DNA from 2 places in the Roseovarius sp. EC-HK134 genome. Region 2 is predicted to be linked to the other one. Evidence: riboswitches for the same ligand, from Rfam matches in the RefSeq annotation. Region 2 holds a riboswitch; the other holds the start of a gene.
The links. Region 2 has a riboswitch for thiamine pyrophosphate ahead of thiD (bifunctional hydroxymethylpyrimidine kinase/phosphomethylpyrimidine kinase). Riboswitches for the same ligand answer to the same signal wherever they lie in the genome.
Positions count from the first base shown of each region.

Region 1: it holds a riboswitch for thiamine pyrophosphate, as region 2 does, so the genes downstream of both, GC127_RS17710 (ABC transporter ATP-binding protein) here and thiD (bifunctional hydroxymethylpyrimidine kinase/phosphomethylpyrimidine kinase) in region 2, are expected to answer to the same signal.

Region 1 covers NZ_LR701544.1:2,852,109-2,855,954, reverse strand. The annotation lists gene bchO (alpha/beta fold hydrolase BchO) at 1-409, shown strand, start outside; gene GC127_RS17720 (GGDEF domain-containing protein) at 516-1,526, opposite strand; gene GC127_RS17715 (heme NO-binding domain-containing protein) at 1,523-2,125, opposite strand; TPP riboswitch at 2,253-2,352, shown strand; gene GC127_RS17710 (ABC transporter ATP-binding protein) at 2,398-3,123, shown strand; gene GC127_RS17705 (TenA family protein) at 3,136-3,792, shown strand; gene GC127_RS17700 (ABC transporter permease) at 3,789-3,846, shown strand, end outside.
Region 2 covers NZ_LR701544.1:1,098,996-1,102,841, reverse strand. The annotation lists gene GC127_RS09195 (site-specific DNA-methyltransferase) at 1-104, shown strand, start outside; gene GC127_RS09190 (MmgE/PrpD family protein) at 188-1,552, opposite strand; TPP riboswitch at 1,682-1,784, shown strand; gene thiD (bifunctional hydroxymethylpyrimidine kinase/phosphomethylpyrimidine kinase) at 1,831-2,625, shown strand; gene GC127_RS09180 (FAD-dependent oxidoreductase) at 2,622-3,608, shown strand; gene thiS (sulfur carrier protein ThiS) at 3,592-3,789, shown strand; gene GC127_RS09170 (thiazole synthase) at 3,791-3,846, shown strand, end outside.

The DNA.
Region 1 (3,846 bases), 1.8 Mb from region 2:
GGTTCTGGCGCTCAATCCGCTGACGCCCACGCTCTTTACCCTTGGCACCGACAAACTCACCCGCGCCCGCCGCCTGATCGAGAGCACCGGATCGCGCCTCACGCCCGAGGGGCTGATGCTCTATGCGCGGCTGATCGGGGACCGTGCGCATGTCGATGGCACCTTGCAAATGATGGCACAATGGGATGTGGCCCCGCTCTTGAACCGGCTGGGCACGATCCCCAATCGCTGCCTCTTGATCACCGGCACCGTCGATCTGGCGGTGCCGCCCGAAATCTCTGCCCGCGCCGCCGCCCAGATGCCGCGGGCGCGCACGCTGTCTTTGGATGGCCTTGGCCATGTGGCCCAAGAAGAGGATGCCGCGCGCGTCCTGGCCGCAATCCTTGATCCGAGCAACTGGCCCGACTGATGCGCTTCGGGTTTACGGTGAAACACCGAAACGGCGTTGCTGTTTGATTTGGCGCGATGTCCTACAGGGAAAGCCTGTCAACTTTCTCTGAAACTGCGTTAAGCGCTCAGGCGATGCCATGCGCCGGGGCCGCGCGTGGCAATGGGCTTTCGTGAAACCGCGCACAGCCCCGACCCCGCCCCTTGGCCGCATAGAGCGCCAGATCGGCATCGGCCATCATCCGCACGGGTTCGGGGCTGTCATAGGCACAGCTAAGCGTGATGCCGATACTGCCGGAAATCCGACAGTGCTGCGCGCGATAGGGAACCGGCTCTTCCAGCCGGGCAATCATCCGAGCTGCCAAATCGCCCACGGGTGCCCGCTCTGTCATGCCAAGCAGCAGGATGACGAATTCATCGCCCCCCACCCGCGCGATCAAATCATCGCTGCGCACCTCGTCGCGCAGGCGCCGCGCCACCTCTTGCAGCACATGATCGCCCGCCGCATGGCCCAATGTGTCATTCACCTGTTTGAAAAAATCGAGATCGAGATGCAGCAGCGCGAAATCCTGCTCACTCTGCATCAACCGATCCAACACATGGTCAAGGGCGCGGCGGTTCCGCAGCCCCGTCAACATATCCGTAAACGCCTGCTCTTCCGCGGCAATGCGTGCGCCCTGCAAGCGCAGGTTCAGCTTGCGCGAGGCGTCCATCGCGGCGGATTTTGCCTCGATCAAATAGAGCATCTCGGTCGTCAGATCCGTCGCCGCAAAGTCAGCGCCGGTCAGGTCAAAGTCGCGCACCGCCTCGACCACGGAAATCCCGAACGAGAGATTCACCACCGCCCCGCCCCCCGGTAATGGCAAAAGCACGCCCTTGAGCGCCGTATGGGGGGGAGCACGCAAGCGCAGCCGAAGCCGCGCCCCGGCGCAGGCCAGAAGATCCGCCATATTCCCCGCCTGATGCGGGCGGCGCAGTTCGATCAGATCCAGAAACCGCATGCCCTGCAGCGCGCGCGCACCAAAGAGCTTGGCGAAGGTTGGCCCCGCCTGCACCAGATGGCCCTCGGCGTCCAGAACCGCATGCATCGGGCAAAGCCCCGCAAGCAGCGCCAAAAGCCCCCTGTCCTGAACAGTCATGCCGCGCTTTCCCCAAGCCCCAGAGCAAAGGCCCGCCCATGCGCGAACCCCTCATCCAACAAACGCACCTCAATGATCTCATAGTCCGCGCCATCCCCCTGATGCTCGACCAGCGCAAGCGCGCCATAGTCATCCGCCATGGCGCGCAAAAGCCCGACCACCACCGGGCCAAGCCGCAGATCATGCCCCTTGGGCAGCCCCACATGCAGAGCATAAACCCCCGCCCCCCGGTCTTGTAATTCCAGCGCAGGCAGCCCCAGATCGGCGACTGCAAGGCGCGCGCGCTCTGGCAGATCATCAAGAGAATGCAGAAACTCCACATAATCCACCCCCCCAAAGCGCAACAGACGGCGCAGCGCCTCGGTCGCGGGGTGCGAGACCAGATAGGTACCGATATCCTCAAGCAGATCGTCACGCCCGCGCGCCAATCGCGCGCCAACCGCGGTCAACACCTCTTCGGTGATGCGCGCCTCGTAGACCATCATCGCTTCAAACTCGGTAAAACCCAGGTTCAATCGTTGAATCGTGCCAATCCAGACATCGCGCCCATAGGTATCCCTGACAAATCGCTCAATCGCGCGGTTGACCAGCCCGTGCATGGCACCCTCCTCTCAGATGCCTGCATCCTGACAGCCAAGGGTTAAGGCCCCCTGAACATCTAAAATCTTCACTATATTGCAGCCCCTATCGCGCCCTTGTCATCGCAGAGCGCTGCGGCTACATCTGGGGCATCCGTTGGGGTGCCCCTTGGGGCTGAGAGGTCTTGCACCAACCCATCGAACCTGATCCGGCTCGCACCGGCGGAGGGAACGGAAACCGCGCAGCGGCGCGCCATCCCCCTGCCCGCGAGCCCTGTTTGAAGAGGCCGCGCATGACCGCCCCGCCCAGTCTGACCCTTGATGGCCACGCCCGGATTGGCGCTGTCCCGGTATTTGGCCCACTGCGGCTGACCTTGTCCGCCGGGCGTATCACCTGCCTGCTCGGCCCTTCGGGCGTGGGCAAAACCACGGTGCTGCGCCTGATCGCCGGGGTGGATGAGGTGACAGAGTTTACCGGCACGATCACAGCCTCTGATGGCGGGCCACTGTCAGGGCGCATGGCGCTGATGGCACAGGGCGACATGCTGATGCCGTGGCTCGATGTGCTGGGCAATGTAACGCTTGGGGCGCGGCTGCGCGGGATGCCGCGCGACGTGGCGCGCGCGCGCGAGATGCTGGCGCGGGTCGGTCTGGCCGACCATGCAGACAAGCGGCCTCATGCGCTCTCGGGGGGGCAGAAACAGCGCGTGGCACTGGCCCGCACGTTGATGGAGGACCGCCCCATCGTTTTGCTGGACGAGCCGTTTTCGGCCCTCGATGCCCGCACCCGCGCGCAGATGCAGGATCTTTCGGCCACACATCTGGCAGGACGCACAGTCCTGATGGTCACACATGACCCGGCTGAGGCCGCGCGCATGGGCCATGCCATCCACATCCTGACCGAAACCGGGCTAGAGGATGTGACCCCGCCCGCAGCCCCGGTGCCACGCGCCGTGGATGACCCCGAAACTCTCGCGGCGCAGGGCCGTCTTTTGGCCCGCCTGCGCGCCCCCGCCTGACAGGAGAAAAAGATGCGCCCCACCGAACACCTCAAATCCCTTGTGGCCACCGATTGGCAGGCCGCCACCCGGCATCCCTTCACCGATCAGCTTGCGGCGGGCACGTTGCCCAAGGCCCGCATGCTCGCCTATCTGCAACAGGATTACCTCTTTATCGAAGATTTCGTGCGGCTTCTGGCCTCTGCCATCGCCCATGCGCCCAGCCTGCCCGATGCGATCCCGGCGGCACAGTTTCTCGGGCTGATCTCGGGGCCGGAGAATACCTATTTCCTGCGCGCAATCGCGGCGCTTGGCGGAACAACAGAGCCACCTGCAACGCCCCATCCGATCACAGCCGAATTTCAGGCACTGATGCGCGCGGCGGCAAAATCAGGCAGCTATGCGCAGATGATTGCGGTCCTCAGCGTGGCCGAATGGACCTATCTGGATTGGGCCAGCCCGCATGCGAACCGCGCCGCAGACTTGCCTTTCTGGTTCGGGGAATGGATCACCCTGCACAGCGGGCCGGGGTTCGAGGGGGTTGTGACCTATCTGCGCGGTCAGCTTGATCAGGTCTGGCCCAGCCTCACCCCCGAGGATCAAGCCGCCGCGCAATCCGCCTTTGTTACGGCAACACGTCTCGAACGCGCCTTCTTTGACGCGGCCCTTGCCGGATACCCCGCCGCATGAGCCGCCTTGTCACCATCGCAAGTTCGACAGCCCTTGCACTCGTGCTTTGGCAGG
Region 2 (3,846 bases):
GCAACGGCTGGACCTATTGGTGCTTCAAGCGCGAGGGCAAGGTGGTGCCCATCGACGTGCTACGCCAGCAAATTCGCTCGGAAATGGAAGAGCGACCTAACTGATTACCCAGACACCGCCGGTGCCCAAGGCCTGACTTTCTCGGGCACCATTGACTTGCCCCGCCCTCATGGCGGGGCTTTTTTTGTCATCGGTCCGGTGCAGGCGTGACCAGATCAGCCATCTCGGAAAAAAGCATATCTGGCTGCAACAGTCTGTGTTTCATATCCCAAAGCGCCGCAATGCGCCCCTCCGACAGCACATGCCCGGCCATCGCACCCAGCTTGGTGCGCACGTCCGCTTCGGGCATGGGGGCCTCTGGGCCGCCACGCGCGTTGACATCGCCTGAGGTCAGTCGCCGCCCGTCCTGCAGGATCGCCGTCACATCAGACCAGCGCCCGCCGGGAAAGCGGACAGAATGGCGCGGTTCTTCACGCACCGTGATCCGCGCGTGCAGGCGGGCGACCTCCGGATCATTCAGGCCCGAACCGGTGATGTGCTCTGGCCCGATGCGCCCATGCACCAGCAGCGTGGCAAGCGCAAAACCCAGCGAATACTGCGCCTCGCTCGTCGTCTTGGGAAGGCCCGGAAAAAGCGCGGCGGATTGGGCAAATGTCGCCACTTCAAGCCGCTCAATCTCTGCGGCGCGCAGCCCTTGCTCAACCATCAGCACACGCACCCCTTCCAGCGCGCCATGCGCCCAACGGCAAATCGGATAGGGTTTGATGTAGTTGCGCAGGATGGTCCAATCCTGTCCCAAATCTTCCCAAATATGCGCCACGTCTTCTCTCTCGACCGTAATCGCGGGCGCGCCGGTAAAGCCGCGTTCTGCAAGAAACAGTGACGAAATTCCTACAAGCGCCCCCATTCCCGATCCGTCATGCAACATGGTAGGATTGGCAATTTCGCGCATCATCTGGCTGCGCGGCCCATGATATTCCGCGATCCCCATAGCCTCGCGCAACACATCCGAGGGTTGCCCACGCAGATGCGCCCCAAGGGCCGCAACACCCAGCGCATTCCAAGCGCCCGAGGTGTGATAATCGCTGACCGTGGCATGAAGCGCCACACCGGCCCGTGCCGCCACCTCATAGCCCATCGCAAGCGCAGTGAGCGCCTGCCGCCCGGTCAACTGTGGATGCTGCCCAGCATAGGCAAAGAGCGCTGGCACCAGCGCGCAGCCGATATGCCCTTTGGTCGGGTTGTAGCCGTCATGCCCATCAAGATTGTCGATCTGCGTAGCAAGCGCCCAAGCCGCCCCAGGCATGGCACAGGTTCGCCCGTCAAATAGCAAAGTTGCGCTGTGTTTGTCACTAGAAGCCGCATGAAACTCTACCGCGAAATCGCGTACGATCTGACCCACCTCCAGTGTCGCGGCCCCCGCAGCGACGCCGAGCGTATCAATCAGCAGGAGGGCAATACGCTCCAGCACCTCTTGCGGAACGTCAAGCGCGGGATCGAGCACGAATTTCGCGACGCGGTCGAACTGAGGGCGGTCTAGAACACAGGACATCTGAGCAACTTTCTGCAAGAGGGACTGCCCCAAAGTGGCGTTTTTACACGCCGGTTTGACGGCTGTTTGCGACATTTCCTGTCTCGCATTCTCCTCTTGCAGCGCGCAGAACCGGCTGTTAGCAATCAGGCATATCCGTTGGGGTGCCCGTGTTCAGGGCTGAGAGGTGCAAAGCCAACCCATCGAACCTGATCCGGGTGATGCCGGCGTAGGGAACGGACCTCAGCACGCCCGGCGCGCACTCCGTCCGTTTCCCCGCAAGATGAGAGGAACGGCAGATGATTGCCACAGCTTTGACAATCGCGGGCTCCGACAGCGGCGGCGGCGCGGGCATTCAGGCAGATCTCAAGACGTTTTCGGCACTGGGCGTCTATGGAACGAGCGTGATTACCGCCGTGACAGCCCAAAACACCTGTGCGGTGACCGATGTGCATCCCATCCCTAACGCGACTGTTGAAGCACAGATTTTAGCTGTTTTAGGCGATATCAGGGTCGATTGCATCAAGATCGGCATGCTGGGCGACGCAGGTCTCATCGAAACAGTGGCGCGGGCTCTGGCGGAATATCATGGCCCCATCGTCCTTGATCCCGTGATGGTCGCAAAATCCGGCGCGCGCCTTTTGCCGGACGCTGCGCGTGCCGCCCTCGTGGAACACCTTGTGCCACGTGCCGATCTCCTCACCCCGAACCTGCCAGAGGCGGCAGCACTTTTGGGCATGTCAGAGGCGCGCGACAGTACGGAAATGCAGGCGCAGGGCGCGCTTCTGCGGGACATGGGTACCGTGGCCGTCTTGATGAAGGGCGGGCACGCGCAAGGCGAGACTTGCACCGATTGGCTGATTGCTGACGCAACATACCGCCTCGACGCCCCCCGCATCGCCACGCGCAACACCCATGGCACTGGCTGCACACTATCATCGGCCATTGCGGCACATCTCGCAAAGGGACTAACCTTGCCAAAAGCGGTTGAAACTGCCCATGGCTGGTTGCATCGCGCCATTCTCGCCGCAGATACGCTGGAAATTGGCAAGGGCCATGGCCCGGTGCACCACTTTCACGAGGTTTGGACATGACAGGGCCTGTCACCATCCGGGGCGCGGGCATCGTTGGCCTCTGCGTGGCAACCGAACTTGTCGCGCGTGGCATTGACGTTACTTTACGCGATCCCGCACCATCACCCGGCGCGCATGCCTGCTCTTGGTGGGCGGGCGGCATGCTGGCCCCATTTTGCGAGGGCTTTTCCGCAGAAGAGCCGGTGGTGCGATTGGGTCAAGCGGCCGCCGATTGGTGGGCGGCACAGGGAGTTGAGGTAATCCGACGGGGCTCGCTCGTTGTCACCTTGCAGCGCGACCGCCGCGAACTGGACCAATTCGCCCGCCGAACCAAGGGGCATCGATTTGTAACAGGCGAAGAATTGGCCATGTTAGAGCCGCATTTGGTTGAGCGCCACGACCGCGCACTTTTCTTTCCTGATGAGGCGCATATCAATCCTCGCGCGGCACTGCACCATCTGCACAAGCGCCTGGTGGACGCAGGCGTGCGATTCGAACAAGATGCGGCAGAGCCTCATGGTTCGGTGATCGACTGTCGCGGCCTCGCCGCGCAGGACAGTTTGCCCGATCTGCGGGGGGTCAAGGGAGAGATGCTGGTGCTGCGCAGCCGTGATGTGACCCTGACAAGGCCCATTCGCCTGTTGCACCCGCGGTTTCCACTCTACATCGTGCCACGGGGCGATGGTGTATTCATGCTGGGTGCGACACAGATCGAGAGCACAGAGCGCGGCCGTGCCTCGGCTCGGTCCGTGATGGAGCTGCTGTCGGCTGCCTATGCTCTGCACCCCGCTTTCGGCGAGGCGGAGGTGCTGGAAATTGGCGCTGATGCGCGCCCTGCTTTCCCCGACAACCTTCCGCGCCTTTCCCGCAAGGGGGGCACAGTTTATGTCAACGGCCTCTTTCGCCACGGCTTCCTCTTGTCGCCTGCGGTGGCGCGTATGGCAGCAGAGATGGTCTCGGGCGATACTCAGAAACCGGAGTTTTATCATGAAGATCACGGTTAACGGCACTGTGCAGGACACCGCTGCACCATCGCTTGATGCGCTGCTGATCGAGCTGGGTTATGGCGCGGCCAAGGTGGCGACTGCAGTGAACGAAAGTTTTGTTCCTGCCGTATTGAGGCCAGAACAGAGACTGAATGACGGCGACCGGATCGAAATCGTCGCACCACGGCAAGGGGGCTGACATGCCTGTTTTCTACGAGACCGAGATCACCTCGCGGCTGATGCTAGGCACTGCGCA